Regions from separate parts of the Rhizobium sp. R86522 genome, predicted to be linked through region 2. Evidence: predicted binding sites of a transcription regulator. Region 2 holds the regulator's gene; the other holds the start of a gene.
What was found. Region 2 encodes LexA, which represses DNA repair genes until DNA is damaged. Its sites were predicted from a motif close to TGTTCNNNNTGTGTTCNG; they were not measured.

Region 1: SJY08_RS04795 (putative DNA modification/repair radical SAM protein) is a predicted target of LexA. The motif match lies at 10,746-10,763, and genes of this name have one in related genera.

Annotation. Positions count from the first base shown of each region.
Region 1 covers NZ_JAXHBX010000001.1:1,003,913-1,018,696, reverse strand. The annotation lists gene carB (carbamoyl-phosphate synthase large subunit) at 1-2,157, shown strand, start outside; gene SJY08_RS04840 (DUF4258 domain-containing protein) at 2,168-2,425, shown strand; gene SJY08_RS04835 (DUF2283 domain-containing protein) at 2,422-2,616, shown strand; gene SJY08_RS04830 (hypothetical protein) at 2,741-2,926, shown strand; gene SJY08_RS04825 (DMT family transporter) at 2,948-3,805, opposite strand; gene SJY08_RS04820 (SRPBCC domain-containing protein) at 3,919-4,347, shown strand; gene SJY08_RS04815 (ATP-binding protein) at 4,771-6,369, shown strand; gene SJY08_RS04810 (response regulator transcription factor) at 6,366-7,070, shown strand; gene SJY08_RS04805 (phosphoribosyl-AMP cyclohydrolase) at 7,129-7,695, opposite strand; gene SJY08_RS04800 (UdgX family uracil-DNA binding protein) at 8,051-9,511, opposite strand; gene SJY08_RS04795 (putative DNA modification/repair radical SAM protein) at 9,511-10,740, opposite strand; gene greA (transcription elongation factor GreA) at 11,008-11,484, shown strand; gene SJY08_RS04785 (glycosyltransferase family 4 protein) at 11,507-12,604, shown strand; gene SJY08_RS04780 (glycosyltransferase) at 12,608-13,564, shown strand; gene SJY08_RS04775 (Lrp/AsnC family transcriptional regulator) at 13,574-14,041, opposite strand; gene trxB (thioredoxin-disulfide reductase) at 14,280-14,784, shown strand, end outside.
Region 2 covers NZ_JAXHBX010000001.1:1,662,901-1,677,684, reverse strand. The annotation lists gene SJY08_RS07940 (CTP synthase) at 1-1,378, shown strand, start outside; gene glp (gephyrin-like molybdotransferase Glp) at 1,466-2,683, opposite strand; gene moaC (cyclic pyranopterin monophosphate synthase MoaC) at 2,680-3,177, opposite strand; gene trpC (indole-3-glycerol phosphate synthase TrpC) at 3,174-3,989, opposite strand; gene trpD (anthranilate phosphoribosyltransferase) at 4,000-5,022, opposite strand; gene SJY08_RS07915 (SurA N-terminal domain-containing protein) at 5,048-6,937, opposite strand; gene gltA (citrate synthase) at 7,158-8,447, opposite strand; gene SJY08_RS07905 (ComEC/Rec2 family competence protein) at 8,809-11,181, shown strand; gene lexA (transcriptional repressor LexA) at 11,175-11,891, opposite strand; gene SJY08_RS07895 (DUF1003 domain-containing protein) at 12,102-12,650, shown strand; gene SJY08_RS07890 (VOC family protein) at 12,671-13,564, shown strand; gene kdsA (3-deoxy-8-phosphooctulonate synthase) at 13,561-14,409, shown strand; gene eno (phosphopyruvate hydratase) at 14,624-14,784, shown strand, end outside.

The DNA of each region.
Region 1 (14,784 bases), 660 kb from region 2:
TCCCTGCAGAAGGCGCTGCGCGGTCTCGAAACGGGCCTCACCGGCCTTGACGAAATCGAGATCCCCGGCCTTGGCGCCAATGGCAGCAGCGCCGACGACAAGAACGCCATCCGCGCCGCCATCGGCACGCCGACGCCCGACCGCCTGCGGATGGTCGCCCAGGCGCTCCGCCTCGGCATGACCGAGGCAGAAGTCCACGAAGGCTGCAAGATCGATCCCTGGTTCATCGCCCAGTTCAAGGCAATCACCGACATGGAAGCCCGCTTGCGCGAGCATGGCCTGCCGGAAGATGCCGAAAACCTGCGCATGCTGAAGGCCATGGGTTTCTCCGATGCCCGCCTCGCCTCGCTCTCCGGGAAGCGTCCGAAAGAAGTCGCGGAACTCCGCAACGGTCTCGGCGTGCGCCCGGTCTTCAAGCGCATCGACACCTGTGCGGCCGAATTCGCCTCGCCGACCGCCTATATGTATTCGACCTACGAGACGCCCTTCGTCGGCGCCCTTCGCTCGGAAGCAGAGGTTTCCGACCGCAAGAAGGTCGTCATCCTCGGCGGCGGCCCGAACCGTATCGGCCAGGGCATCGAGTTCGACTATTGCTGCTGCCATGCCGCCTTCGCGCTGAAGGATGCCGGCTTTGAAGCAATCATGATAAACTGCAACCCGGAAACCGTGTCGACCGACTACGACACATCCGATCGCCTCTATTTCGAGCCGCTGACGGCCGAAGACGTGATCGAGATCCTGCGCGCAGAGCAGGAAAAGGGTGAAGTCGTTGGCGTCATCGTCCAGTTCGGTGGCCAGACCCCGCTGAAGCTTGCCGAAGCGCTGGAAAAGAATGGTATCCCGATCCTCGGCACCGCGCCCGACATGATCGACCTCGCCGAAGACCGCGACCGCTTCCAGAAGCTCCTGATGAAGCTCGACCTCAACCAGCCGAACAACGGCATCGCCTACTCGGTCGAGCAGGCACGCCTCGTCGCCTCCGAAATTGGCTTCCCGCTGGTCGTGCGCCCGTCTTACGTGCTCGGCGGCCGCGCCATGCAGATCATCCATTCGGAATCGATGCTGCAGTCCTACCTGCTCGACACGGTTCCGGGTCTCGTGCCTGAGGATATCAAGCAGCGCTACCCGAACGACAAGACCGGCCAGATCAACACCCTGCTTGGCAAGAACCCGCTGCTTTTCGACAGCTACCTGACCAACGCCATCGAAGTCGACGTCGACGCACTCTGCGACGGCGAGAATGTCTTCGTCTCCGGCATCATGGAGCATATCGAAGAAGCCGGCATCCATTCGGGCGATAGCGCCTGCTCGCTGCCCTCGCGTTCGCTCTCCAAGGCAACGCTCGACGAGCTGGAACGCCAGACGGCCGCCATGGCCAAGGCGCTCAATGTCGGCGGCCTGATGAACGTCCAGTACGCCATAAAGGACGACGTGATCTACGTTCTCGAAGTGAACCCGCGCGCCTCGCGCACGGTGCCCTTCGTAGCCAAGACCATCGGCGCCCCGATCGCGAAGATCGCCGCCCGCATCATGACCGGCGAAAAGCTCGACGACGCGATCGCCGCTTATGGCGAAAAGCCCGATCCGCGCAACCTGAAGCACATCGCAGTCAAGGAAGCCGTCTTCCCGTTCGCGCGTTTCCCCGGCGTCGACACGCTGCTTGGCCCGGAAATGCGCTCGACCGGCGAAGTCATCGGCCTCGACACGGACTTTGCGCTCGCCTTTGCCAAGAGCCAGCTCGGAGCATCCGTCGAACTGCCGCGAGATGGCACGGTCTTCGTCTCGGTCCGCGACGAGGACAAGGCCCGCGTCCTGCCCGCGATCCAGATCCTCACCCAGATCGGCTTCAAGGTCATGGCAACGGGCGGCACGCAGCGCTTCCTCGCCGAAAACGGCATCGACGCGATCAAGATCAACAAGGTGCTTGAGGGACGTCCACATATCGAGGACGCCATCCGCAACCGTCAGGTCCAGCTGGTCATCAACACGACCGACGGCAACAAGGCGATCTCGGACTCGAAGTCGCTTCGCCGCGCCGCCCTGATGCAGAAGGTACCCTACTACACGACCATGGCAGGAGCCCTGGCGGCCGCCGAAGCCATCCGGGCGCTGAAGAGCGGCCAGCTCGAGGTTCGCCCGCTTCAGAGCTACTTCTGAGGCGCACCAAATGAGCAAGCCGCTCCACTTCACCGCGCACGCAAAAACGGTGATATTGGAGCGGCAGCTCGAATTCGACTGGATAGAGCGAACGGTTCGCAATCCAGATTGGTCTGAAAGCGATCCATCAGGCCTACCGACGGAACGACGATTTGGCCGTATTCCTGAACGCGAAGACCGCATCTTGCGGGTAATCTGCTTGGAAAGCGAAACAGAAATCCGTATCATAACGGCGTTTCTCGATCGCAACGCACGGATGCCGAGATGAAGCCCAGACTGGAATATGATGCAGCTGCCGACGCTGCCTATATTCGTTTTTCCACGGAACCGGTCCTGGAGAGCGAAGAGGTCTCCGAAGGCATCATGCTTGATTACGACCGCGATGGTCGTATCGTCGGTCTCGAAGTGCTCAATGCACGCGCCAATCTGCCGGCCGCTGCACTCGAAGATGCTGCTTGAGCCCTTGAAGATATCAGGATAATCTTTGCTTTAAGGACGAAGTCAACGCTGGAAAAGCGTGACTGCTGCCTATCTATTATCCGGTTGATGATAGTGGTCCGGCACTGGAGGCAGGCTTCCCGTCATGTTTCTCGATCTCAAGAATTATACGCCGCCGCCAGAGCCACCACCGAGCCGGGGGCCGCAGCCACTGACACCGCGCCAGCAGAAGGCGCTGGCCTGGATAGTCGGGTTAAACATCATCCTGCTGTTCATCGCGCCCATCGGTGGGGCAACGGTCATTTCGGGATTGCTCGCATTCTTCAACTGACCAAGCCGAATCTCGACGCGTTCAGGCTTGCCGCTTCTGCTTGGCGAGGATGGCGAAGGCGATGCCGCCAATGACGAAAGCTGCCGCCACTACAAAATGCAGCGTCAGCCTCTCGTTGAGGAAAAGGATGGCACCGAGCGCCGCAATCACCGGGACGGACAGCTGAATGAGCGCCGCCTGGAAGGTGGTGAGCCCGCGCAACGCCCTGTACCAGATGGAATAGCCTAGGCCGGAGGCAACGATGCCAGAGCCGAGTGCAAGAAGGATGCCCGCGAGCGTCGCCGTCTCGTAAAGCAGCGCAAAACCCGCCAGCGGCAGGCAGAAGACGGAAGCTCGTACAAAATTGCCGGCGGTCTCGCCGATCGGATCGCGTGAGCCTCGACCGCGCAGCGTATAGACAGCCCAGGCCATGCCCGAGGCGATCATCAACAGGCTGCCAACGAGATCCGGTCGTCCCACGCCGGGCAGGATGAGATAGACGAAGGCGCCGAAAGCGATCGCAAACCCGATCACCTCCCGCAGGCTTGGCCGATCGCCCTTGAAAAGTCCGAAGGCCAGCATGCTCGCCTGGACGGAAGAAAAGAGGATCAGCGCCCCGGTCGCAGCACCAAGCGAAAGATAGGCCGCGGAGAATGCGATGGCATAAACGAAAAGAGCCGCAGCCGCCCACCAGTCCCCCGGCAGGCGTCTGTCGACCGATGCAGACTGAAGCGGCCCGCGTCGCATCAGGCCGTAAAGCACAAGCGCGCCGGAGACGATCCGGACAGCGGTATAGCCCGCGGCCTCGATCGACACTGTCCCCAGCGCTTCTCGCGCCAGGAGCGAATTGGCGGCGAAGGCCAGCATGGCGATGGCGGTCAGTACGAATGTCGAATGCAACTGAAATACCCCTCCTGAACCCTGCCATGTCGCGAGACTATCCGGCCGGGTCTGCCACGTGTTAAACGCGAAGCCTCCCACATTGGCAAGCTGTGATCGTCTGGAGGTTTTTGATGGAAAAGCTGCACATTGTCACCGAACGCATCTTCGACGTTCCGGCCGAAACCCTCTTCGCCGCCTTTTCCGATCCGGCAACCCTTGCCCGCTGGTGGGGACCGCACGGCTTCACCAACGAAATCACCCATTTCGACTTTTCGCCCGGCGGTGACTGGCTGGTCACCATGACCAATTCCGACGGCACCGGCTTTGCCAATCACTGGACCTTTCAGGTGATAGAACCGCCGTCAAGGATCCTGGCGCTCCACCATGAGCCGATGCATGTCTTCACGCTCGAAGTGACGTTCGCCACTGAGGCCGAGGGAACACGCATGACCTGGCTTATGCAGTTTGACGACACGCCGGAAAACCGCGAAATCGAGCGCTTTATCGCCGCCGCCAACCATCAGAACTTCGACCGACTAGAGGCTGACCTCGGTCTCTAAAGAGGCCAAGTTCGCAACCCGTCAACATTTGATCGGCCTCTTAATCCTGTCGATTGCCTTCCTTGATCTATCAATGGACCTCTTGGTCCTGTTTCTCGGCATGCCAGCGATCGCGACCCGACCTCGATCCTTCGCCCACCGAGCCTTTACGGATCGACGACATCTCCAGCTTGATGGTCGCCGGCTTTCTCGACACCCGTTGGGCGGCCGCTTCGGTCGGCGCAAGGTGCTTGCTGAGCGGTGGCTTCTTGCGGCGACATTTCCCACTGCCGTGCGGCACTCAAAGCCACCTTCCAACCGCTCTCACCAGCAGAAAAAAGGATGCCGGCGGCGCGCGGCCCGGTTAGAGAAGAATGACCTCGTCTCAAATCATGACAGCGGCGCACGATGAAACGCACACGACTTGACCTATCCCTGCGTTATGTGACCCAGCTGCGGCTGGCCTTTCTGGGTCTGGCCATCCCAACTGTCATCCTTGCTTTCGCCGGCTGGTATGTGCTGAACGAATCCCAGTACCGCGTAGAGCGCGGGCGGATTGCCCACGACATTTATTCAGCACTCCTCAGTTTCGATCTGGAAAAGGCGGCACTTCGTAACTGGAGCTTCCGCAGATTGCTGAATGAACCCGGAGACCCCGCCCAGCGCAGCGCAATCTTCGAGCGCATGGATGGCCTGATAGCACGGGTGGCGGAGAAGGCCGGTTTGGCGCGGGACATGGATCGCGCTCGCCACAAGAACCTCGTGGAGCATGAAGAAAGAACAAAGCTTCTTGCCTTTCTGAAGGAGGTCGTCGCCAGCCTCAAGCTGGAGACAGCGTCCCTGCTGACATCCCCCTCGCCCACGGTCTCGCGTATGGCCGAGGTCGATATCCAGTTCGGCCAGGTACAGGGGATTTCGCCGGCCCAGGCCCTGAAAAAGGCGCTTGTCGCCGAGGAAATGGCGCTGGAGGCGGAGCGGACGCGGGCCAATGCCGGGTTGGCCACCGCACGCCAGCTCTTTCTGTTCGCCGGCGGATTTGGACTGTTTGCCACCTTTGTCCTCGCCACCTTTCTGGTCAGCCGCTTCCGTCAACCGCTGGAACAGCTGGAACAGGGTTTGAGCGCCTATCAAAAGGGCAATTTCTCCTATCGTTTTCAACGCTTTCGCGATCTCGAATTCCGCCACCTCGGCGACCAGCTGAACAGCATGGCGGGTGAGGTTGAACAGTCTCGCAACCGCGCCACCGAAGACCGGATTGAGCTTGAACAGCAGGTAGCCACCCGCACCGCCGAACTCAGCCGCACAGTGGATGAACTTGCGGCATCGGAAGGGGCACGTGCCCAATTGCTTGCCGATATCGGCCATGAACTGCGCACCCCGGTCACCGTGATCCGCGGTGAAGCCCAAGTGGCCCTTAGACAGAAAAATCCTGACAGCAGCGCCTATCGTTCCGCCTTGGAACGGATCGTCACGGTCTCGCGCCAGATGGGCCACCTGATCGAGGATCTGTTGGTGCTGGTGCGCGATCCGAAGGCCCGGCCGGTGATCGAGAGTTCAGAGCTGGTACTTGGTGAGGTACTTCATGCGGCCCTGGAGGCTGCCGGCGCCATGGCGGCCGAACGGGCCGTTCAGCTCAAAGGGCCGGACCCTCTGCCAAAGGATGTGGTCGAGGCTGATCCCAACCGGCTCCGCCAGGTTCTGGTCTGCCTCATCGACAATGCCATCCGCTATTCGCATCCCGGTGGCGAGGTCCAGGTAAGCGTCACGAAAGCCGCGGCTGAGCGTATTGAGATCGACATCATCGACCAGGGCATCGGCATCAGCGCCGAAGACCTGCCCCATGTTTTTGATCGCGGCTGGCGTTCAAGCAAGGCCCGCACGCACAGACCCGATGGTCTCGGACTTGGTCTGGCCATCGCATGGCAGTTAACCGAGGCCCAGGGCGGCAGCCTGACGATCTTGGAATCGCCACAGGGTACCGGCACGCTTGCACGCCTGACCCTGCCGCTGTCGCCGCCATTGACGGATGAGGAGCCTCAATGAACATTCTGCTGATTGAGGACGATGTCCGGGTTGCCGATTTTCTGCAGCGCGGCCTGCAGGCCGAAGGCTATACCGTCACCTGGATCCGAAACGGCCGCGAGGGCCTGGCCGCCGCCGAGACTTTTGCCCGCACCTGCGCGACGGAGAACCTGGCAGGTGTTGTCATTCTTGATGTCATGTTGCCGGAACTCGATGGATTGAGCCTCTGCCAGATGCTACGCCAGCGCAACCACCAGGTCCCGGTGCTGATGTTGAGCGCCATGGGAGAAAGCCAGGAGCGCGCTGATGGCTTGCGACGCGGGGCCGATGACTATCTGGCCAAACCCTTTGATTTCGATGAATTGCTGGCCCGAATTGAAGCGCTGATGCGTCGGACAAAGGCCACCACTGCGCCCAAGCTTTTGCAGATTGGTCAGATTACCCTGGATCGGCAACTGCCGGGTCTGCGCAGCGCAACTGGCGAGGTCCTGCTCAGTGGATTGGAAATGGCAATGATCGAACTGCTGGCCGCACAGGCCGGGGCAACGGTCAGCCGAGAACGCATTCTGGCGCGGGTCTGGGCGGCCGATCGTGATCCGCTGACCAATGTCGTCGACGTCTATGTCAGCCGGCTTCGGCGTAAGCTTGCCAGTCTGGACCCCGATGTGAAAATCACTGCCATCCGGGGCCTAGGCTATCGCCTGACGGCGACGCGCCCCTGAGGAGTGCTCAGGGGCGCGCAACACAACCAGACAGGCTGAGGTTTGCTGATCGGAAGTGTTAGTTGACGGTATAGGGCAGCGAGGAGTGATGCAGGACGATCCGCAGATTGCCGGCATCGTCAAGCTGATAGCCCCAGGTCTTGTCGACTGTGGTGACCTTGCCTTCGGCATCGGAGATATGGACCTTGCCAATGGTCTGCGCAGTCTTGCCGCTGATGAAGATTGCCGAATTCTCGATCTTGACCGAGGTCCAGCCCTTCAGCGCAAAGCCGGTATCGGCAGGGTAGTTCGGGTCATGGCCGACGAAATAGGCGAGCGCCCCTTCGGCCGTCGGCCGGAAGGTCTGCGGCTCGACGGTCAGAGTCGGCTTGAACAGCACCGGGCCGAGGTTATAGCCATAGGCTCCGTCAATCACCGCCTTGGCCGTTGCCTTGGCCTTGTCGATGCCGCCGTCCTTGTAATCCGTGGCGATCTTCACGAGCGCGTCGCCCCAGGCAACCTGGGCGGCCTCGACCTGGGCCTGGGTGATGGTGCTGTCGATGATCGTTGCCTTGACCGGCATCTCCGCCTGGGCGGAGAAGGCAATCATCACAGCAGCAAATGTCGAAACGGCAAATCTGAACATTTCTTAACCTCATTGGCGACGCTGGGACCATCCCAGTGCGTTGGCATGAAGATGGGTCGCGAAGCTGAAAGCTGCATGAGCCGAACATGAACGGAAGATTAAAGGGAGAGATTGCGAGCGGCGGCCACTCCGGCAGTCGCGGGAGCCCGGTCGATCAGCGCTGAGAGTTCGCCGCAAGACGGGAAAAGAAGCCGCCCCTTGGATCGGCATGGCGCGCGACAGCTTTGCCGGCGGGTTCGCACTCTGTTGCGCGCTGGCGACGGCGACGCTCCTCCTGCTCGCCGCCATTGCGACCGATGTGTATGTGCGAACGGCAGTCGAAGAAAGCCACATCGACGGCCACAGAAGCACCTCGTCAAAGGGCTGGCAGCGTGTCGAAAAGCCGCCGCACGCCTTGAAGATCCGACCGAAAGGCATCTAGGCTGCGCGCTTTCAGATCCTCGTCGAGCATCCTGAGGATCGCCGCTGGATGCGTCGTGACAAGCAGCATTCGGTTGTCCTGCATCGGGATCGGCATGCCCCGCACCTCGGCGATCGGCCGGCTCTCACCTGTCAGCGACAGATAGGCGGTCGCGCCGAGCGCCACGACGATGCGCGGCCTGATGATCTCTATCTCCTTTGAGACCCACCAGCGGCAATGCGCCACCTCACCGGCTTCCGGACGCATGTGGATCCGCCGCTTGCCGCGCCGCTCGTATTTGAAATGCTTGACGGCATTGGTGACGTAGACCTGAGTTCGGTCGATCCCTGCCGCCGCCACGGCCTCATCGAAGACCTGGCCAGCCGGACCGATGAACGGCTTTCCCGCCAGATCCTCGGTATCGCCGGGCTGCTCCCCGACGAACATGATCTCCGAATCCTCTGGCCCCTCGCCGAACACCGTCTGTGTCGCATGGCAATGCAGCGGACAGCGCGTGCAGCCAGCCGCTTCCTCCCGCAGCCGTTCGAGCGGCGGCAGATTGACCGACGCCTCCTCGTCTTCTCGTTCACGCCACTGCGCCTGTAGCCGCTCGTGAAAGGCCGGCGGCTGGCTCGCCTGCCGCTCTGCCATCTCGGCGACCCGCCGCTCCGCACCCGCAATCAAGTCCGGAATGAGCGAGGCCTCCGGCATGTTCTTCCAGTATTTCTTCGGCATTTCCGACTGCATTGCCTTGATCTTCAACCGCGCCGGATTGAAGATATTGGCGAAATAGGTGCGCCAGAGCTCGTCGGTCTCATCCTCCGCTTCCGGCCGGGCGGCCGGCTCGCGCGACGTCTTGAGCTCCTGCCCGTTCCACGCGGCCGAGCCCTTCGGCGTCGCGATCAGCCAGTCCATGTCGGTGAAGCGCCGCTGGAAGAAGCCGGCAGTGCGCGACACTATGAAATGCTCCGGCTCGAACCAGGCAACGAAACGCCGCCGTCCAGCCTGCACACCCTCGACTTCGCGGAACCGCACGAAGGCCTTCATCTTGTGGCTGTCGCGCCTGATATTCTTGATCAAGCGGATGAGGTCCGAGACGTCAGGATCGGAGCTAACCTGCAGAAGGCTGCGTTCCGCCTGCAGCCGCCAGAGAATGCGATAGAGAAGTGAAAATCGAGCCGGATCCGTATGGCAGATCGCCGCCTCCGCCGCCTCCATGAAGCCCTTCGGCACGACGATCCCGGAAGGCACATCGACAGGCCCGGTCTCTGGCGGCATCGCGCCGAAGAGATCGCCCCCCTCGCCAGAAAGCTGCCAGCGAACCTGATCGGGTGTCACCCGATCAGCCAGGAGCGAACGTGCAGCATCGCGCCACTCGTCGAACGCCCCTCGCCCTTCGAGCGTGACGGTTCGCATCAGAATAGCGACAGCTGCTCGGCCGGCGGCGCAAACACCGCTCGCAAATCGGTCCGATCGAGGCTGCGATTCGGCGACCATCCCTCGGCGACGATGAAGGACCGTACCTTCTTGAGCGACACACCGAGACGCGTCAGGTCCTCGAGCCGCACGCGCCGATGACGGCGGGCCGAGAGCAAGCCGTTCACAGTCTTCGTCCCGAAACCCGGGACACGCAGTAGCGTCTCCCTATCCGCCTTGTTGACATCAACCGGAAAACGATCGCGGTTCGCCAGCGCCCAGGCAAGCTTCGGATCGAGTTCAAGGTCGAGCATGCCGCCCTGCCCGATCGACGAAATCTCCTCGACCGAGAAACCGTAGAAACGATAAAGCCAGTCCGCCTGATAGAGCCGATGCTCGCGCATCAGGGGTGGCTTGATCAGCGGCAGGTTTTTCGAGCTGTCGGGGATCGGGCTGAAGGCGGAGTAGTAGACACGCTTCAACCCGTAACTGCTGTAGAGCCGCGCGCTGGAGCCCAGGATCGTCGCATCATTGGCGCCGTCAGCCCCGACGATCATCTGGGTACTCTGGCCGCCGGGCACGAACTTCTTGCGCCGTCCGGTGAGCGTCGGCTCGCGCGCCTCGTCGATCTTCAGCCTCAGATCCGCCATCGAGCGGCGGATGTTGACCGGACGCTTCTCCGGCGCATAGCGCTCCAGCCCGTGATCGGTCGGCAGCTCGATATTGATCGACAGGCGATCGGCATAAAGCCCCGCCTCCTCGACCAGATGCGCGGATGCCTCGGGGATGGTCTTCAGATGGATATAGCCGCGAAACTCGTGCTTGGTGCGCAGGTCCCTGGCGATCTTCACCATTTCGGCCATCGTATCATCCGAGGACTTGATGATCCCGGAGGAGAGAAACAGACCCTCGATGTAATTGCGACGGTAGAATTCGATCGTCAGCCAGACGACCTCGTCCGGCGTGAACCGCGCCCGTTCGACATTGCTCGAAGAGCGATTGATGCAATAGGCACAGTCATAGATGCAGAAATTGGTGAGCAGGATCTTCAGAAGCGAGATACAGCGGCCGTCAGGCGCGTAGGCATGGCAGATGCCCGACCCCTCTGTCGAGCCGAGACCGCCAGAGGCGGACGAGTCACGTTTGGTCGTCCCGCTGGACGCGCAGGACGCATCATATTTGGCGGCATCGGAGAGAATGGCGAGACGTTCTTTGAGCGACTTCTTCATGGGAATGTTCCCTATACGTTCCCGTGACAATGGTCAAGTTTCCGCCTTGCGACATTGCGTCCACCGGGCACCATGGTCATTGATTTCGCTGATTTTTCTCGCCGTCAGGTCGGCTTTCGGAGGCGCCCGACGAAAACTCTGGAAATTGCGCAAAGCATTCTGCTATAGTCTGCCGTAACGTGATTTGTGACTGGTTCCGCAGCTTTGCTTCGGAACCTGTTTTCTTTTGTGCCCGCGCTCGCGGCCATGAAGACGAAGGAAGAGGAAATGGTAGACAAAGTACCGATGACGCAGAACGGTTTCGAAAAGCTCAGCGAAGAGCTGCGCTGGCGTCAGCAGGAAGAGCGTCCGCGCATCATCGAGGCAATTGCCGAGGCGCGCGCTCATGGCGACCTTTCCGAAAATGCGGAATATCACGCCGCCAAGGAAGCACAGAGCCACAATGAGGGCCGCGTCGGCGAACTGGAAGACCTGATAGCCCGCGCAGAGGTCATTGACCTCTCGAAGATGTCTGGCTCGAAGATCAAGTTTGGCGCGACAGTCAAGCTGATGGACGAAGACACCGAAGAAGAGAAGACCTACCAGATCGTCGGCGACCAGGAAGCCGACGTGAAGGCCGGCCGCATCTCGATCTCCTCGCCGATCGCCCGCGCGCTGATCGGCAAGGAAGCTGGCGACAGCATCGAAGTCGTCGCCCCCGGCGGCTCCAAGGCCTACGAGATCCTCGCGGTCAAGTGGGGTTGATCTAGGCCGGAAGGGCTCCTCTGTGGCGCAATCCCTCGACGACATCACGGTGATTGCGCCGCATTTCAAGCGGCGCCTCTCCGGCGTGACATCGACCGTGATCCAGCTCGTGCCGGAACAAAGGCGCCAGGGTCTAGGCATCCTGACGCTTGGTCCCGGCCTGCCCGGTCACCTGCCGAAAATGCGCTGGGCCGAGCTACCCGGCCTCTGGAAGCGGCCGAACGCTACCCCTGCCCGCGTCTGGCATGCCCGTCGCAACAACGAGATGCTGGTGGGCCTGATCCTCCGCAACATCTTCCGCATGCCGCTGAAGCTGCTCTTCACGTCTGCGGCCCAAAGGCATCACAGCCGCTACACCCGCTGGCTCATCTCGAAGATGGACGGCGTGGTAGCGACGAATGGAAAGTCCGGTTCTTTTCTCAAGGTCCCGCATCGCGTCATTCGCCACGGCGTGGACCTTCAGCTGTTCCATCCGTCGGACGAGCTCGACACGAGCCTTCCCGAAGATCTGAAGGGCCGGCATCTGGTCGGATGTTTCGGCCGGGTGCGCCACCAGAAGGGCACGGATCTTTTCGTCCGGGCCATGATCGAACTCCTTCCGGGCAATCCGGAATGGACGGCCGTGATATCTGGCCGGATCACCGCCGAACACACGGCCTTTGCAGACAAGCTGAAGGCCGACATCGCAGCCGCCGGCCTGACAGACCGCATCCGTTTCCTCGGCGAAGTCGATGACATCAAGCCGTGGTATCGCCGTCTGACGCTCTACGTCGCTCCCTCGCGCAACGAAGGCTTCGGCCTGACGCCGCTCGAGGCCATGGCTTCAGGCACCGCCGTGGTTGCAAGTGACGCCGGCGCCTATGCCGAGATGATCATCGAAGGCGAGACCGGCTCCGTCGTGCCGGCCGGCGACTTTGATCGCCTGCGCGACGCAATCTCGACCTTTCTCGAACCACAAAAGGCGATACTGGCCGGTCGACGCGGGCGCGAACATGTCGAGGCGGCTTTCGGGCTGGAACGCGAAGCGGATCAGCTGGCCGACGTTTATGCAAGCCTGCTCGGGACTACCCTGCCCCAGGCAAGTGCCCGCCCCAAGCCCGCAACATCCGGAACAGTTTGACTGATGGCCGACCGCGATCTGCTCGACATCCTCATTGTCAACAAGGACAACAGTTTCGGGCTGACACGCGACACGTCGCTGCTGATCGAAGCACTGGCCTCCATCGGCCGCTCCGAGGGTGTGGCAACAAAAGGCATTCGGGCAAGAAAGTTTTTCGACCGGATCCTCGGCCGCAAGCAGGCCAAAACCATCATCCATATCGAACGCGCCTTTCCGCACTGGTTCAGCGCCGGCAGGTTCAACTTGCTCTGCCCGAACCAGGAGCGCTTCCCGCGCCGCCACATTGGCCGGTTGAAGGGCATTGACCTGGTTCTGGCCAAGAGCCGACATGCCGAAGAGATTTTCCGCTGCCTCGGCGCTCCCACTGCCTATGTCGGCTTCACCTCGGAAGACCGGCTCGACGAGAGCGTTGCCAGAAACTGGAACAGCTTCTTTCATCTGGCCGGCGGCAGCACGCTGAAGGGCACGGAAGACGTGATCGAATTGTGGTCCCGTCATCCGGAATGGCCGGAACTGGTTCTGGTCCAGCGCGATCCGCATCCGAAGGCCGCCGGGATCACCAATATCCGTGTGGTCAGCGGCTACATCACCGATGCCGAACTCAGGCAATGGCAAAATAGTTGCGGGATCCACCTCTGCCCGTCTCGCTCCGAAGGCTGGGGCCATCATCTGGTCGAAGCGCTCTCCGTCGGGGCGGTCACCGTCACCACCGACGGCCCGCCGATGAACGAGCACGTGACCGCCGATTGCGGCATTCTCATTCCCTATGGACGCACGGAGCCCAGACATCTCGGCACCAATTATCTCGTTGATCTCGAGGCGATGGAAAAGATCATCGAGAACCTGCTGACAATGGACGTCGCAGAAAAACAGGCGCTGGGCAGTGCTGCGCGCCAACGTTTCGTCGAGATCGACACAGGCTTCCGCACGAGATTGGCAGAAGCGCTGAAACCTTTCTGAGCGGGCCGCTCAGATCTCCACCAGACCGACCTTCTTCACCTGCCGGATCGTCAACATCGTCCTGACTGTGTCGACATGTTCATTGGCCGTCAGCACCTCGATGACGAAGTCCTGGAAACGGGTCAGATTTTCCGCCACGCAATGCAGCAGGAAATCGCTGTCACCGTTGACCATCCAGGCCTGACGGACGATCGGCCAGCTGTCGGTCGCCGCCGCGAAGGCCTTCAGATTCGCTTCCGACTGGTGCTTCAATCCCACCATGCAGAAGGCAACGAGATCGTAGCCCAGCCGGCTGCCATTTAGAACGGCGTGATAGCTTTCGATCACGCCGGCCTCCTCGAGCTTGCGCACCCGGCGCAGGCAGGGCGGCGCCGAAATGCCGACACGTTCGGAGAGTTCCACATTGGTCATGCGCCCGTCCCGCTGCAATTCTTTCAGAATGCGCAGGTCGATGGCGTCGAGTTCTACCTTGAGCACGGTCGATCCTTTTGAAGATGTGTGCGATATCTACTCTTTCAGACGTAATTGGCAAGAATCCTCCGCGTTCACGCACAATTATTGCGTGGACGCGCAAAGCTCTGTTGCTAATGCCGGGCCATGCCTTGAATTGCTTGTCGCTTCGATCCTAAATGGGCGACAGTTGCGCAACGGTCGGGCTTGCCTGCGCTTGATACCCCCGATCGAAGACGAAGACCGCGCATTGAAAGGAAGCGACATGACTGCCCGCCACACCAAGGTGCTGATCATCGGCTCCGGCCCTGCCGGCTACACCGCTGCAATCTACGCCGCCCGCGCCATGCTGAAGCCGGTTCTGATCGCCGGCATGGAACAGGGTGGTCAGCTGATGATCACCACGGATGTGGAAAATTACCCGGGCTTTGCCGATCCGATCCAGGGCCCCTGGCTGATGGAGCAGATGCTCAATCAGGCGGTCCATGTCGGCACGGAAATCGTCAGCGATCTCGTCACCGAAGTGGACACCAGCCACCGTCCGTTCACCGTGAAGACCGACAGCGGCCAGGTCTGGACCGCTGACACGCTGATCATCTGCACCGGCGCCAAGGCCAAGTGGCTCGGCATCGAGAGCGAGCAGCATTTCCAGGGCTTCGGCGTTTCCGCCTGCGCCACCTGCGACGGCTTCTTCTATCGCAACAAGGACGTCATCGTCGTCGGCGGCGGCAACTCGGCTGTCGAGGAAGCGCTCTACCTCTCGCATATCT
Region 2 (14,784 bases):
CAAGACCGACAACATCACCACCGGTCGCATTTACAAGAACATCATCGACAAGGAACGTCGCGGCGACTATCTCGGCGCAACCGTTCAGGTCATTCCGCACGTCACCAACGAGATCAAGGATTTCGTCATTGAAGGCAATGACGAATACGATTTCGTCATCTGCGAGATCGGCGGCACTGTCGGCGACATCGAAGCCATGCCCTTCATGGAAGCGATCCGCCAGCTCGGCAACGACCTGCCACGCGGCACGGCCGTCTATGTCCACCTGACCCTGATGCCCTACATTCCGGCGGCCGGCGAACTGAAGACCAAGCCGACCCAGCACTCCGTCAAGGAACTGCAGGCGCTGGGTATCCATCCGGACATTCTGCTGGTCCGTGCCGACCGTGAGATCCCGCAGGCCGAGCGCCGCAAGCTGTCGCTGTTCTGCAACGTGCGTGAAAGTGCCGTGATCCAGGCGCTTGACGTCGCCAACATCTATGATGTCCCGATGGCCTACCACAAGGAAGGCCTCGACAACGAGGTTTTGGCCGCCTTCGGCATCGAGCCGGCGCCGAAGCCGCGTCTGGATGCCTGGGAAGAGGTCTGCAACCGCATCCGCACGCCGGAAGGCGAAGTGACGATCGCGATCGTTGGCAAGTACACCGGCCTCAAGGACGCATACAAGTCGCTGATTGAAGCGCTTTATCACGGTGGCATCGCCAACCGGGTGAAGGTGAAGCTCGAATGGATCGAGTCGGAAATCTTCGAAAAGGAAGATCCGTCGCCGTGGCTTGAAAAGGTCAACGGTATCCTCGTGCCCGGCGGCTTCGGCGAGCGCGGTTCGGAAGGCAAAATCCTCGCGGCCCAATTCGCCCGCGAGCGCAAGGTGCCCTATTTCGGTATCTGCTTCGGCATGCAGATGGCCGTCGTTGAAGCGGCCCGTCATCTTGCCGGAATCGAGAACGCGTCCTCGACCGAATTCGGCAAGACCGAAGAGCCGGTCGTCGGCCTGATGACCGAATGGATGAAGGGCAACGAGCTCGAAAAACGTTCGGCTGTCGGTGATCTCGGTGGGACCATGCGTCTCGGCGCCTACAAGGCCTCGCTGAAGAAGGGCACCAAGATCTCCGAGATCTATGGCTCCCAGGATATCTCCGAGCGTCATCGCCACCGCTACGAAGTCAATGTCGACTACAAGGACCGGCTGGAAGCCTGCGGTCTGGTCTTCTCCGGCATGTCGCCGGACGGTCTGCTGCCGGAAACCGTCGAATATCCTGACCATCCCTGGTTCATCGGCGTTCAGTACCATCCGGAACTGAAGTCGCGCCCGCTCGACCCGCACCCGCTGTTTGCGAGCTTCATCGGTGCGGCGCTGGAGCAGAGCCGACTGGTCTGAGGCGGCCGACGATAAACAAATGCAAAGACCCGGCCTCGTGCCGGGTCTTCTGCTTTCAATCGCGTTCTAGAGGGGTGTGTGGTGCGCTCAGGGTCGGAGCAGCATAACCGGGACAGTCTCACCCGCTTCAGCAGCCGCCGCATGCGGTGGCCTTACGATCAGGCAGTCCGACTGCGAGAAGATCCGCATCATCGAGCTGTCCTGCTTGCCGAAGCTCTCGACCAAAGGCAGTTCGCCGTCTCGGTCTGTTAGCTTCGCCCGCACATAGTCCTGCCGCTTGTCATTGGCCGGCAGGGCATTGCGCAGCGTCGCCGAGGCCATCCGCCGGGGGGACTGCCGATGTCCGAGATGGCACAGCAGAGGCTCCAGAAACAAAAGCCCACAGACGAGGCTGGAGACCGGATTGCCGGGAAGTCCCAGGACCTGCATCGCGCCCAGCCGGCCGACCATCAGCGGCTTGCCTGGCCGCATGGCGATCCGCCAGAAGTTGAGTTCCATGCCAGCGGAGACGAGCGTCGATTGCACAAGGTCATGATCGCCGACTGAGGCCCCTCCCAGGGTGACGAGGACATCGACACCGCTGGCGCGCGCTCGCTCGATCGCCTCAAGCAACAGGCCCCGGTTGTCGGCGACGATGCCGAGATCGATGACCTCGGCGCCATTGTCGCGGGCAAGTGCAGCAATGCCAAACGTGTTGGAGCCGATGATCTGGCTTGGGCCGGGGGACGTCCCCGGAGACACCAGTTCGTCACCCGTGGCAAGGATTGCGACGCGCGGGCGACGAAAGACGGGAAGCGTCGCATGGTTCATCGCAGCCGCGAGCGTCAGATGGCTGAAATCGAGGCTTAGGCCCGCAGACAGCGCGACGTCACCCTCGGCAAAATCCTGTCCACGTGGTCTGATATGTCGCCCTTTGGTCACGGCGAAATTGCTTCGGATGCGACCGCCCTCAAGCTTTTCGGCATCCTCCTGAAGAAGAATACTGTCGGCAGCAGCAGGGACGGGGGCCCCGGTAAAGATGCGCACGGCTTCGCCTGAAGCGACGGTTCCAGAGTATCCATGCCCGGCTGCCGATTCGCCGATGACCGTGAGGATGGACCCGACTTGGGTGGCGTCTGCAGCGCGCAGCGCATAGCCGTCCATGGCCGAGGCATCGAAGGGGGGCTGGGTGAGGCGGGCCGCCAGATCGGCCGCAAGCACCCGACCATTGGCCTCATGCAGCGAAACCTGCTGTGTATCGGTCATAGGTCGCGCTGCGGCCAGAAGCCGCGAGAGCGCTTCCTCGACCGGCAGCAGCGACATCAGCTCCGCTCCGGGTGGCGAAAATCGCCCGATTTGCCGCCGCTCTTTTCCATCACGCGGATCCCACCGATTTCCATCGTCTTGTCCACGGCCTTGGCCATGTCGTAGATCGTCAGGCATGTCACGGAAACGGCGGTTAACGCCTCCATCTCGACTCCGGTCTTGCCGGTCAGCTTGACGGTCGCCGCGACGCGCAGGCCCGGCAGATTCGAGTCCTCCTCGATATCGACAGTCACCTTGGATAGCATCAGCGGATGACAAAGCGGAATGAGATTGCTCGTCTGTTTGGCCGCCATGATGCCAGCAATGCGGGCGGTGCCGATCACATCGCCCTTCTTGGCATTGCCCTCGCGTATCGTTGAAAGCGTCTCCGGCTTCATCTTCACGAAGCCTTCGGCGACCGCGATTCGAACCGTGTCATCCTTGGCCGAGACGTCCACCATATGCGCCTCGCCGGAGGCGCCGATATGGGTGAGACCACCGGCGGCGGCCGTCATTCCGCAGCCAGCGCGCCGGTCTTGCCGGTCAAAAGCATGTGTGTTGCCTCGGCAACATCGTCCTTGCGCATCAGGCTCTCGCCGACGAGGAAAGTCGTGATACCCGATTTCTGCAGCCGCTGGCAGTCTTCATAGGTGAAGATGCCGCTCTCGCCGACCAGGAGCCGATCGGGCGGCACCATGGCAGCAAGGTCTTCGCTGACCGTGAGGCTGACGTCGAAGGTCCGCAGATTGCGGTTGTTGATGCCGACGAGAGGCGACTTGAGTTTCAGCGCACGTTCCATTTCCTCGGCATCGTGCACTTCGATCAGTACATCCATACCGAGGTCGAAGGCGACGCTTTCCAGTTCCGCGGCCTCTGTATCAGACAGCGAGGCCATGATCAGCAGGATGCAGTCGCCGCCCCAGGCACGGGCCTCGTAGACCTGATAGGCGTCGAACATGAAATCCTTGCGCAGCGCCGGCAGCGAGCAGGCCTTGCGAGCGGCCGTCAGGTATTCGGGCGCCCCTTGAAAGCTCGGCATATCCGTGAGCACGGACAGGCATGCGGCTCCACCGGCTTCGTAGGCTGCCGCCAATGCAGGCGGATCGAAATCGGGGCGGATGAGACCCTTGGAGGGGCTCGCCTTCTTGATCTCGGCGATGAGGCCGAACCGGCCTTCGTCCCGAGCGCTGAGAAGCGAACGGTAAAAGCCGCGCGGCGCGTCTTGGCTCGCGATCCGGTCCATGAGTTCCGACAGCGAGACGGCAGCCTTGGCGGCCGCGATTTCTTCCCGCTTGTAGGTTTCGATGCGCTTCAGGATATCGGTCATGGTCTGAAGTTTACTCTTGAGCGGCAGAATTGGAAATGGCGATCAGCGTTTCGAGTGCCCGTGCTGCACTGCCGGTGTCCAGCGACTGGCTGGCGAGATGCATGCCCTCGGTCACGTCCTTGGCCTTGCCAGCAACGATCAGCGAGGCTGCGGCATTGCAGAGTGCCACGTCGCGATAGGCAGTCTTGGCGCCACCCAGCACGTCGCGCAGTGCAGCTGCGTTGACAGTTCCATCGCCACCCCTGATCGCATCGAGAGAAACGGTTTCCACGCCAAAATCAGCCGGTGTCAGCTCGAAGGTCCGGATTTCGCCGTCCTTCAGCTCGGCCACCTGGCTCGGGCCGGTGGTGGTGATTTCGTCGAGCCCACTGCCGTGCACGACCCAGGCACTGGTGAGGCCTAGATCGCGCAAGGCTTCCGCCCCGGGAACGAGCCATTCCGGCGAGTAGACGCCGAAGAGCTGCTTCTTGACGCGGGCAGGGCTCGAAAGCGGCCCTACGATGTTGAAGATGGTCCGTGCCCCGAGTTCCACGCGGGCGGGGCCCACATGCCGCATGGCCGGATGATGCAGCTGCGCAAACATGAAGCCGATCCCTGCCTCGCGGATGCAGCGCGAGATCATGTCCGGTTCGATATCGAGCTTGACGCCAAGCTGCGACAGCGCATCGGCCGTGCCTGACTTCGAGCTCAGCGCCCGATTGCCATGCTTCGCAACCGGGACACCCGCGCCTGCAACGATCAGGGCGGCCAGCGTCGAGATGTTGTAGGTGTTGGTCCCGTCACCGCCCGTGCCGACGATGTCAATGGCATCTTCGGGAGCATCCACCGGCACCATCTTCTGGCGCATGATCGACACGGCACCGGCAATTTCGTCGACGGTTTCGCCGCGGACCCGAAGCCCCATCAGGAAGCCGCCGACCTGCGCCATGCTGGCTTCGCCCGACATCAGAATTTCGAAGGCGTCGCTCGCCTCCTGCCGCGAAAGCGGCTGGCGCGTTGCGATCTTGGCGATGAAGGGCTTCAACCCGGACATTTGCAACTCCCCCTTTGGCCGACGGTTATCGGACGATGGCCTGCTGAGCCAGCGCCTGATTGATCGTCACGCCATATTCCGACTGCAGCTGACCCACCATCTGGTCGAGGATGTCGTCGCCTGCGGAGTTCGCGACCTGAGCGATCTGCTCGTCCTCATTGAGCGGCACGCCGCCCGTAGGCTGGTCGCGAACGGCCGTGACCGTCAGCAGGATCTGTGTGGAGGGATCGGCACCAGAGGCAGTCGAGACCGTGCCCTGCGGGCCAGAGAAGGCGGCCGTGATTGCCGTTGCGCCAAGAACTGCGTCTTCGGTGCGGCGGGTGATGCCGGCCTTGCTTTCAACTGCAAGCGCCAGTTCGGCCGCGACCTCTTCCAGATTGCCGCCGTCTGCGATCCGCTGGCGCAGGCTCTCCGCCTTCGCACCGAGTGCGATGCGCTGCTGTTCTGCGGTCCAGTCGGCGATGGCCTTCTCGCGCACTTCGGCCAGTTCGCGCTCGCGCTCTGCCTTGATGTCGGTGACATCGAACCAGATGAAGCCGTTGCTGCCCAGGGTAACCGGCAAGGCTTCGACACCGATTTCGGTACTGAAAACGTCTGCGAGCAGTTTGTCCCGTTCAGGGATACCGGCAACTTCCGTCTCGCGACTGTCGAGCCCGCGGCGGTCGATATCGGTGACAGTCACTGTCTGAAGCTGCAATTGGTCGGCTGCTTCCTTGAGCGTCGAGCCGCCGGCCCGCAGATCTTCGAACTGGTCGTGGACAGCCGTGAGGTCGGCGATCGCGGCCTGTTCGGCCAGCGCTTCGCGGATCTCTTCCCTGACCTCGTCGAGGCTCTGTGTGCGGCCTTCCTTGATGTTGGTGACGCGCAGGATGACCGGGCCGAACGCACCGTCGACGACACCAGTCGTGCCGCCCTCGGCCGTCACGGCAAAGGCTGCCTCGGCAAGGGTCGGATCAGGCAGGCGATCGCGGGTGAAGTCGCCGAGCAGCACGTCGCCGGCAGTCTTGCCCTGATCCGTGACAAGCTGGTCGAAGCTCGTGCCCTTCTGCAGTTCTTCAAGCGCTGCTTCCGCCATTTCGCGGTTTTCGAAACTCAACTGCTCGATCGTGCGTGTCCCGGCGATCTCGTAGGAAGCTTTGCGGCGCTCGTAGTCTTCGCGGATCTGTTCGTCGGTGATGGAGGCCGTGTCGGCAATGTCGGAGGGTTCCAGCTTCACATAGTTGAAGCTGCGATATTCCGGTGCGCGGTAACCGGACTTCGTCGTCTCGAACCAGGCTGCCAGGGTCGCATCATCGGGTGCCTTGATGAGCTCGATGTTGGCGTTGGTCAGCAGGATGTAATTGATGTCGCGGTTTTCGTAGCGATAGGCCTTGATCGCGTCGATCAACACCTTCGGCGCAACGAAGCCGTCAGCGGTCGCGTCGACGATCTGGCTGCGGATGGCGACCTTTGAGCGCTCCTCGATATAGTCGTCTTCGCGAAGACCTGCATTGCGCAGCCGCGAGGAGAAGAGCGCACGATCGAAATTTCCGCCAGAGTTCTTGAAGGCCGGATCATCGGCAATCAGCTGCGCCAGGCGGTCCTGAGACAGGCCGAGGTTCATGTCTGCGGCCAACTGGTCCAGCGCAGCACCTGCGGCAAGCTGCGAGAACACCTGGGATTCGATACCGAAGGCGCGCGCCTGTTCGGTCGTGAGCTGCATCCCGAACCGGTTGCTCATGTCCGTCACCTGCCGCTGATAGGCGAAGGCGAAGTCGGCAGACGACACTGACTGGTCACCAACGGCGACGACGGTGTCGGACGTATTGCTGAACAGCGAGGCCGACACACCCCAGACGCCGAAGGAGAGGACGAGCAGGAGAAGCAAGATCTTGGCAAACAGGGTTTGGGAAGCTTTTCTCAAGAAGACGAGCATCGGGACGCATAAACCTCATTGTAAATCTTCGTCCGGGACGAAGCAGGTTGACTTCCTTAGAACAAAGCTCCGGGGAATTGAAGGCATCCGACGGCGAAATGCGCGACCATCACGGGGAGTTTGATTCTTGCCTGCGATCCGGGACGCAATCGGCCCTCGTCAAAACGAAAGAAGGCCGGACAAAGCCGGCCTTCTCGATACTTCAAGATAGACGAATGTCTCAGCGCTCCGAGAGCGCCTTGTAATCGCGCTTCGGCTCACCGGTATAGAGCTGACGCGGACGGCCGATGCGCTGCTGCGGATCCTCGATCATCTCGTTCCACTGCGCGATCCAGCCGACGGTGCGGGCAAGCGCGAAGAGAACGGTGAACATGGTCGTCGGGAAGCCGAGCGCACGCAGCGTGATGCCCGAATAGAAGTCGACGTTCGGGTAGAGCTTCTTGTCGATGAAGTAGGGGTCGTTGAGCGCGATCTTCTCGAGCTCGAGTGCCACCTTCATTAGCGGGTCGTCGGCATGGCCGGTCGCTTCGAGGACCTCGTACATGGTCTTCTGCATGATCTTGGCGCGCGGGTCGTAGTTCTTGTAGACCCGGTGGCCGAAGCCCATCAGACGGAACGGATCGTTCTTGTCCTTGGCCTTGGCGATGTATTCCGGAATGCGGTCGACCGAGCCGATTTCCTGCAGCATGTTGAGGGCAGCCTCGTTGGCGCCGCCATGGGCAGGGCCCCAAAGGCACGCGATACCGGCTGCGATGCAGGCGAACGGATTGGCGCCTGAAGAGCCGGCGAGACGCACGGTCGATGTCGAGGCGTTCTGCTCGTGATCGGCATGCAGGATGAAGATGCGGTCCATGGCGCGCGCCAGAACCGGGTTCACCTGATACTCTTCACAGGGCACGGCAAAGCACATGCGAAGGAAGTTCGACGCGTAATCGAGATCGTTCTTCGGGTAAACGAAGGGCTGGCCGACGTGATACTTGTAGGCCATGGCCGCGATCGTCGGCATCTTGGCGATCATGCGCAGCGAGGCGACCATGCGCTGATGCGGATCGGTGATGTCGGTCGAGTCGTGATAGAAGGCGGAGAGCGCGCCGACCGTACCGACCATGACCGCCATCGGATGGGCGTCACGGCGATACCCGGAGAAGAACTTGCTCATCTGCTCGTGCACCATGGTGTGGTGCGTCACGCGATAGTCGAAGTCCTTCTTCTGCGCAGCTGTCGGCAGTTCTCCGTAGAGCAGCAGGTAGCAGACCTCGAGGAAGTCGCCCTTTTCAGCAAGCTGTTCGATCGGGTAGCCGCGATGCAGCAGCGTGCCTTCGTCGCCATCGATATAGGTGATCTTGGATTCGCAGGATGCCGTGGACGTAAAGCCCGGATCGTAGGTAAACGTACCCGTGTGCTTGTAAAGGGCGCCGATGTCGATGACATCTGGGCCGATCGTGCCGGCCTTGACGCTCAGGTCGACCGTCTTGTCACCGAGTTTCAAAGAAGCGCTTTTGTCCGTCATGCTGATCCTCCGGAATTGGCGGGAAGGCGTCTTGAAAAAGCCGCCATCGGTTAAGCGTGTGATGTAGCTATATGATACCGAAGTTAATGCCAAGCTATCCAAAGGGCAAATTGTGCGTCGCGAAAACAGCAACAATCGAACCGAACGGTTCTAATCGTTTGAAGCCTGGATAGGCGGCGAAAACCCGATTCGTTGCACGCATTGATTGCTGACAGTTTTCGCTTATTCTGTCTGCAGATGGGGTAGATCCGGCCGGGTATGGCTGATGGGGGAAGTAGCGGAAATACAGGGGGAAGGGCACCTCCGGTCCGGTGGTATATCGGGCCGGCGAGACCTGCCTCGACCACTCGAAAAACGCGCAATGCCCGGTTTGACGACGATCGGCCGTGCTGTCGCCGCTCGCGCTGTTTTGCATCGCATTCTCAGGCAGGTTCGACAGTACGTCTCAGACGAAAGTCGGCACGGGCATTTTTTCCTCTTCGTGCCTGTCTGGCTCGGCGCGGGTGCTGCAATCTGGTTTTCCGTTGGGCAACCCCCGCCGGCCATCGTCCTCGGACTGCTCCTTGCTTGCCTGGCTTTTGCACTTTTGCGGGCGATGCGCGACACCGTGGCGCATGTGGTCCTGTGGAGTATGTGCCTGATCCTTCTCGGCATGCTGATGGCCGAATGGGAGACACGGCGAGCGTCCACCGTGATCCTCGATCAGCCGCTCGTCACCACGGTCACCGGGGTCGTCGAGCGACGGGAGCAGGGGGCGGGCGGTGAATGGCGTTACGTGTTACGCGTGATCCAGACCGCAGAGCCGAGCATTCGCCGGTCGCCGGGACGCGTGTCCCTCCTTGCCCGAAGCAAGCATGTGCCAGCTGCCATCGGCGAGCAATTGAGCGGCCGCGCCCGTCTGTCACCACCGTCAGGTCCGGCTTTGCCGGGATTGAACGACTTTAGCTTCCAAAGCTACTTCGCCGGCATCGGCGCTGTCGGCTTCTTCCTCGGTCCGCCCCAGGCCAAAACCTCCGCTTCATGGGAGGAAAAGGGTCTGTGGGCGCGCTTCGACGCGGCCCTGTTCTCGCTCCGGGATCGCATCTCAAACCGCATTCGCAGCATCCTGCCCGGAGATCCCGGCGCCTTCGCAGCTGCGATCATTACCGGCGAACGCCGATCGATGTCGGAAGAGGCGACGGAGGCGCTGCGCGTCTCGGGCCTCGCTCACATCACTGCGATCTCGGGCCTCAACATGGCGCTTGCCGCCGGCATCTTCTTTGTCGGATTGCGAGGGCTTCTGAGCCTAATGCCGACTTTTGCGCATCGCTTTCCGGTAAAGAAGATCGCGGCCGCCGGCGCGCTTCTGGCGACGACCGGCTATGTGCTCATTTCCGGCTACCAGGTCTCGGCGCTGCGGGCCTATCTGATGACGGCGGTCATGCTCGGCGCCGTCCTCTTCGACCGCCCGGCTGTCAGCCTCCACAATCTCGCGCTTGCGGCCACCGCGATCCTCGCGGTCCAGCCCTCGACCGTCATGGGGCCGAGCTTCCAGATGTCTTTCGCGGCGACTGCAGCCCTGATTGCCGGTTATGCCGGGTGGCGGGCGCGACCGCGCGCGATCCTGCCCAAAGCCCGCTCGCTTGCCATGCGGATTGTGGCGGGGTTTGCCATGTTCGTCGGTGGGACGCTGGCGACCTCCTTCATCGGCGGGGTCTCGACCGCCATCTTTGCCATCAGCCATTTCCACCGGCTGTCGACCCATGGACTGGAGGCAAACCTCGCCGCCATGCCGCTGATCTCGCTGGTCGTGATGCCGTCCGGCTTCATTGCCATGCTGCTCATGCCATTTGGCCTCGACGCGCCGTTCTTCTGGATCATGGGACAGGGCCTGGAAATGGTGCTCATTGTCGCTCACACCGTCTCCGGCTGGGGCGGCGGCTACGTCTTCCCGCGTCTGCCGGCATGGTTCATGCCCGGCGCAATCGCCGGCATGCTCTTGCTGATGCTACTCAGAACCCCGATCAGGCATGTCGGCACGGCTCTCATCGTCGCAACGCTCGCTGCTGCCTTCCTTGCTCCACGACCCCCGGGTGGCGAACTGATGATCAGCGAGGACGCTCGGTTGGTCGCGATTCGGGTCGCAAATGACGACACGTCCATCATTGCAATCAACCGAGCCCGCCCGCCTGCCTTCATCTTCGATCAATGGCGACCCGTGCTCGGCATCGATGAACCAAGGCGCCCGGTGATGCTCGAGACCGCCCCCCTGCCGCCAGCGCCAGAATGGCGTAATGGCCAAACCCTGTCGGAGGAGCAGCGCAAACTCGCAGAGGCTGTATTTTATAGCCTACTCAAGGCCGCCGGGAGAGAACAGTTCACCTGCGTAAAGCAGGCCTGTGCCATCAGACTGGAGAACGGCAACACGCTGCTGACGCTGGAACGCCCGGACCTCATCGGCGCAGCCTGCGACCGCGCTGATATCGTGGTTCTGTCGGCGCGCACGCGCGTCAAAACCTGCCGCTCTGGCGCGCTCCTGATTTCCGAGGCGAGCCAGCGCGCAACCGGCTCCCTCGAGGTCGCGGGCCTAGCCGCCACCTCACAAGCCATGACGGTCAGGTCAGCGCTCGACGGACCCTCAAGACCTTGGACTGCGCACCGACTTTACGACTGGCGCAGCGGCCTTTCCGATAACACGCATGAATTTGCGGGTCCGACTAGGAACGTCCGACCGAGGCCGAAGCCCGATCAGTGATAGCGGCGAATGAGGCCCACCAGCTTGCCCTGGATCTTGACGCGATCCGGCGGGAAGATACGGGTTTCGTAAGCCGGATTGGCGGCCTCCAGCGCAATCGATGCGCCGCGGCGGCGGAAGCGTTTGAGTGTCGCCTCCTCGTCGTCGACGAGCGCCACGATGATGTCACCGGGATTGGCGTTCGAGGCATTGCGGATGATAACCGTATCGCCGTCAAGAATACCGGCCTCAATCATCGAATCGCCCTTGACCTCAAGCGCGTAGTGATCGCCCGCGCCGATCATCTCCGCCGGTACCGTGATGTCGTGAGTGTTGTTCTGAATGGCTGAAATCGGCACACCGGCTGCGATTCGGCCCATGACCGGAACCGAGACGGACGAGCCGTTGTCTTCGACGGGCGGCTTTGTCAGTGCTGGCGCCGGCGGCGTCTTGCCGAGACTGCCCTCGATCACGCTCGGCGCAAAGCCGCGGCGCGGCTGGATGCTTGGCGAATAGGCTTCCGGAAGCTTGATGACCTCCAGTGCACGAGCCCGGTTCGGCAAGCGTCGGATGAAGCCGCGTTCCTCGAGCGCAGTGATCAGGCGATGGATCCCGGATTTCGATGCGAGGTCCAGCGCATCCTTCATCTCGTCGAAGGACGGCGGGACACCCGATTCCTTCATCCGTTCATGGATGAAGAGAAGCAGTTCCTGTTGCTTGCGCGTCAGCATATGCGGTGCCCCCGAGGTGAAACAAATACAGAACAGACACTATATGTTCCAGTTGTGTTCCGCAAGGGGATAAATTTTTGTGAAGAGCCAGTGATAAAATGCGATAGCCGCGGACAAAGGTCTTGAAACTGTCGGATTTTGGCGTGTTGCAGAGGAGAGTGCAGATCCGCCCCCCACACATCAGGCAAACCGCCCTCAAGGATGCTGTAAATGCTGAAGGATATCGAGAAGCTCGTTCTGGGAAAGTCGTCATCCGATCTTTCGTCAGCAGAGCAGAAGGTGCTGAAGCGGGCGCGCGAGCGACGCACGGTGTCGACCAATGCCGGCGAGGACTTTCTGGCTCATGCCACGTTCGGCCAGCGGGTCGCTGATGGCATCGCACGGGTCGGTGGTTCCTGGGGTTTCATCATCGGCTTCATGCTGTTTTTGGTCGCCTGGGTCATCCTCAACACGGTGATTCTGGCAACAGGTGCGCTCGATCCTTATCCGTTCATCTTCCTGAACCTGCTCTTGTCGATGCTCGCCGCCATCCAGGCACCGATCATCATGATGAGCCAGAACCGCCAGACCGAGCGGGATCGCTTCATGGCGGCGAAAGACTACGAGATCAATCTCAAGGCAGAGATCGAGGTATTGGCCTTGCACCACAAGATCGACGAGGAGGTGGTGAAAGAGCTGCGCGAGGCGCGCCAGGAGATTAATGCGCTGCGCCAGGCGATCGAGACCCTTTCAAGCCAGGCGCACAATTCTCAAGACTGAAGAATTAATCGAGAGCAAACATGTCCAATCCCATTTCCTCAGCCCGCGCCATCGATCATCTCGTCCTGCCGGTCTTCGAGCTCGAAACCGCCCGCGACAGGCTCGGGCGTCTCGGCTTTACCGTTGCGGCGGATGCCCGCCACCCGTTCGGCACAGAGAATGCCTGTGTGTTCTTCGCTGACGACACCTATCTGGAACCGCTGGCGGTCGGCAGCCGAGAGGACTGTCTGGAAGCGGCGCGCATGGGCAATGTCTTTGTCGCTCGCGATCAGGCCTTTCGCTTTCGACGAGGCGAGGGCCTCTCCGGCATTGTCGTGAAGACGCAGGACGCGTTGGCTGACGATTCGCAGTATCGCCAAGACGGCATGAGTGCCGGCCCTGTGCTTGATTTCGCACGCCAGTTTCGTTTTCCGGATGGGCGGACCGCGGAGGGTTCGTTCCGCCTCGCCTTTGCCGCAGACCTGCGCGCGCCTGATTTCTTCGCCTTCGCCTGTCAGCGCATCAATCCTCTCCCGACCGATCGGGGGGCCCTGCTCGTACATGCCAATGGCGCAGCAGGGATTCGAAGCGTGGTGCTGGTCGAAGAGAACCCGAGCGACTTCCAATATCTGCTGGAAATGGTCCTCGACCAGCGCGATGTCACGGCCCATTCCTTCGGCCTCTCCATCCAGGCCGCCCATACGTCCGTCGATGTCCTGACACCGGAGGGTTTCCGGCTTCACTTCGGACAGGACGTGGCGGTCTCGGAACGGGGGCTCGTCGGGGCAGCCGTGGTTTTCGCGGTTGATGATCTCGGCGTGACAGAAGCCTGCCTCGCTGCTAAGGGCGTCACCTATCAAAAAACGGGCGCACGCCTCGTCGTCGCGCCGGAGAAGGGGCAGGGTGTTACCTTTGCCTTCGAGGAGTTGAAATGAGCGTGTCCCCCAATTCGGAAGTCGTCGTTGGCGAAGGCGCGGCCAAGGCCGTCTTCTCCCAGAAGGGCCGTTTTGCCTTGATCGCTGGTCCCTGCCAGATGGAAAGCCGCGACCATGCCTTCATGATCGCCGGCCAGCTCGTCGAGCTCTGCCGCGAACTCGGACTCGGCCTTGTCTACAAGTCATCCTTCGACAAGGCGAACCGCACCTCGCTGTCTGCTGAGCGCGGCATTGGCCTGGAAACGGCAATGGAAGTCTTCGCCGACATCAAGAAGGAATTCGGCGTTCCGGTTCTCACCGACATCCACACGGAAGAGCAATGCACCGCCGTTGCCCCGACCGTTGATATCCTGCAGATCCCGGCCTTCCTCTGCCGCCAGACAGACCTGCTGGTGGCTGCGGCGAAGACCGGTCGGGCGATCAACGTCAAGAAGGGCCAGTTCCTGGCGCCCTGGGACATGAAGAATGTCCTGAACAAGATCACCGGTTCCGGCAATCCGAACGTCCTGCTCTGCGAGCGTGGTGCCTCCTTCGGCTACAACACGCTGGTCTCCGACATGCGCTCGCTGCCGATCATGGCGGCCATGGGCGCACCTGTCGTGTTCGACGCCACCCATTCGGTCCAGCAGCCGGGCGGGCAGGGTGGGTCCTCTGGTGGCCAGCGGGAATTCGTCGAAACGCTGGCTCGTGCAGCTGTTGCCGTCGGTGTCGGTGGTCTCTTCATCGAGACTCATCAGGATCCGGACAACGCACCGTCAGATGGCCCGAACATGGTCAAGATCACGGACATGCGTCGTCTGCTCGAAAAACTCATCGCCTTCGACGACATCGCCAAGGCATCCTGATCGTCCTATCGCGGCGCTTCAATCGGTTGAACCGGAAGCGCCGGAGGTCATCGCCGTTTAAATCGATTAGATTTCGTTCGTTTCGGCTCTGATCCGTCATTGTATTTTCCCGATCATCGGATAAGAGAGGATGACTCAACGGGCGGGTCCGCTGGCTTCTGGCTTGCGATCGGCCTACCGAGCCTTGTCCAATTTCCGTCTACAGGGAGCGAACATGACCGCCATCACCGACATCATCGGCCGCGAGATCCTCGACAGCCGTGGCAACCCGACCGTCGAGGTCGACGTCTATCTCGAAGATGGCAGCATGGGCCGCGCTGCGGTTCCCTCGGGCGCATCGACCGGCGCGCATGAAGCCGTCGAGCTGCGTGACGG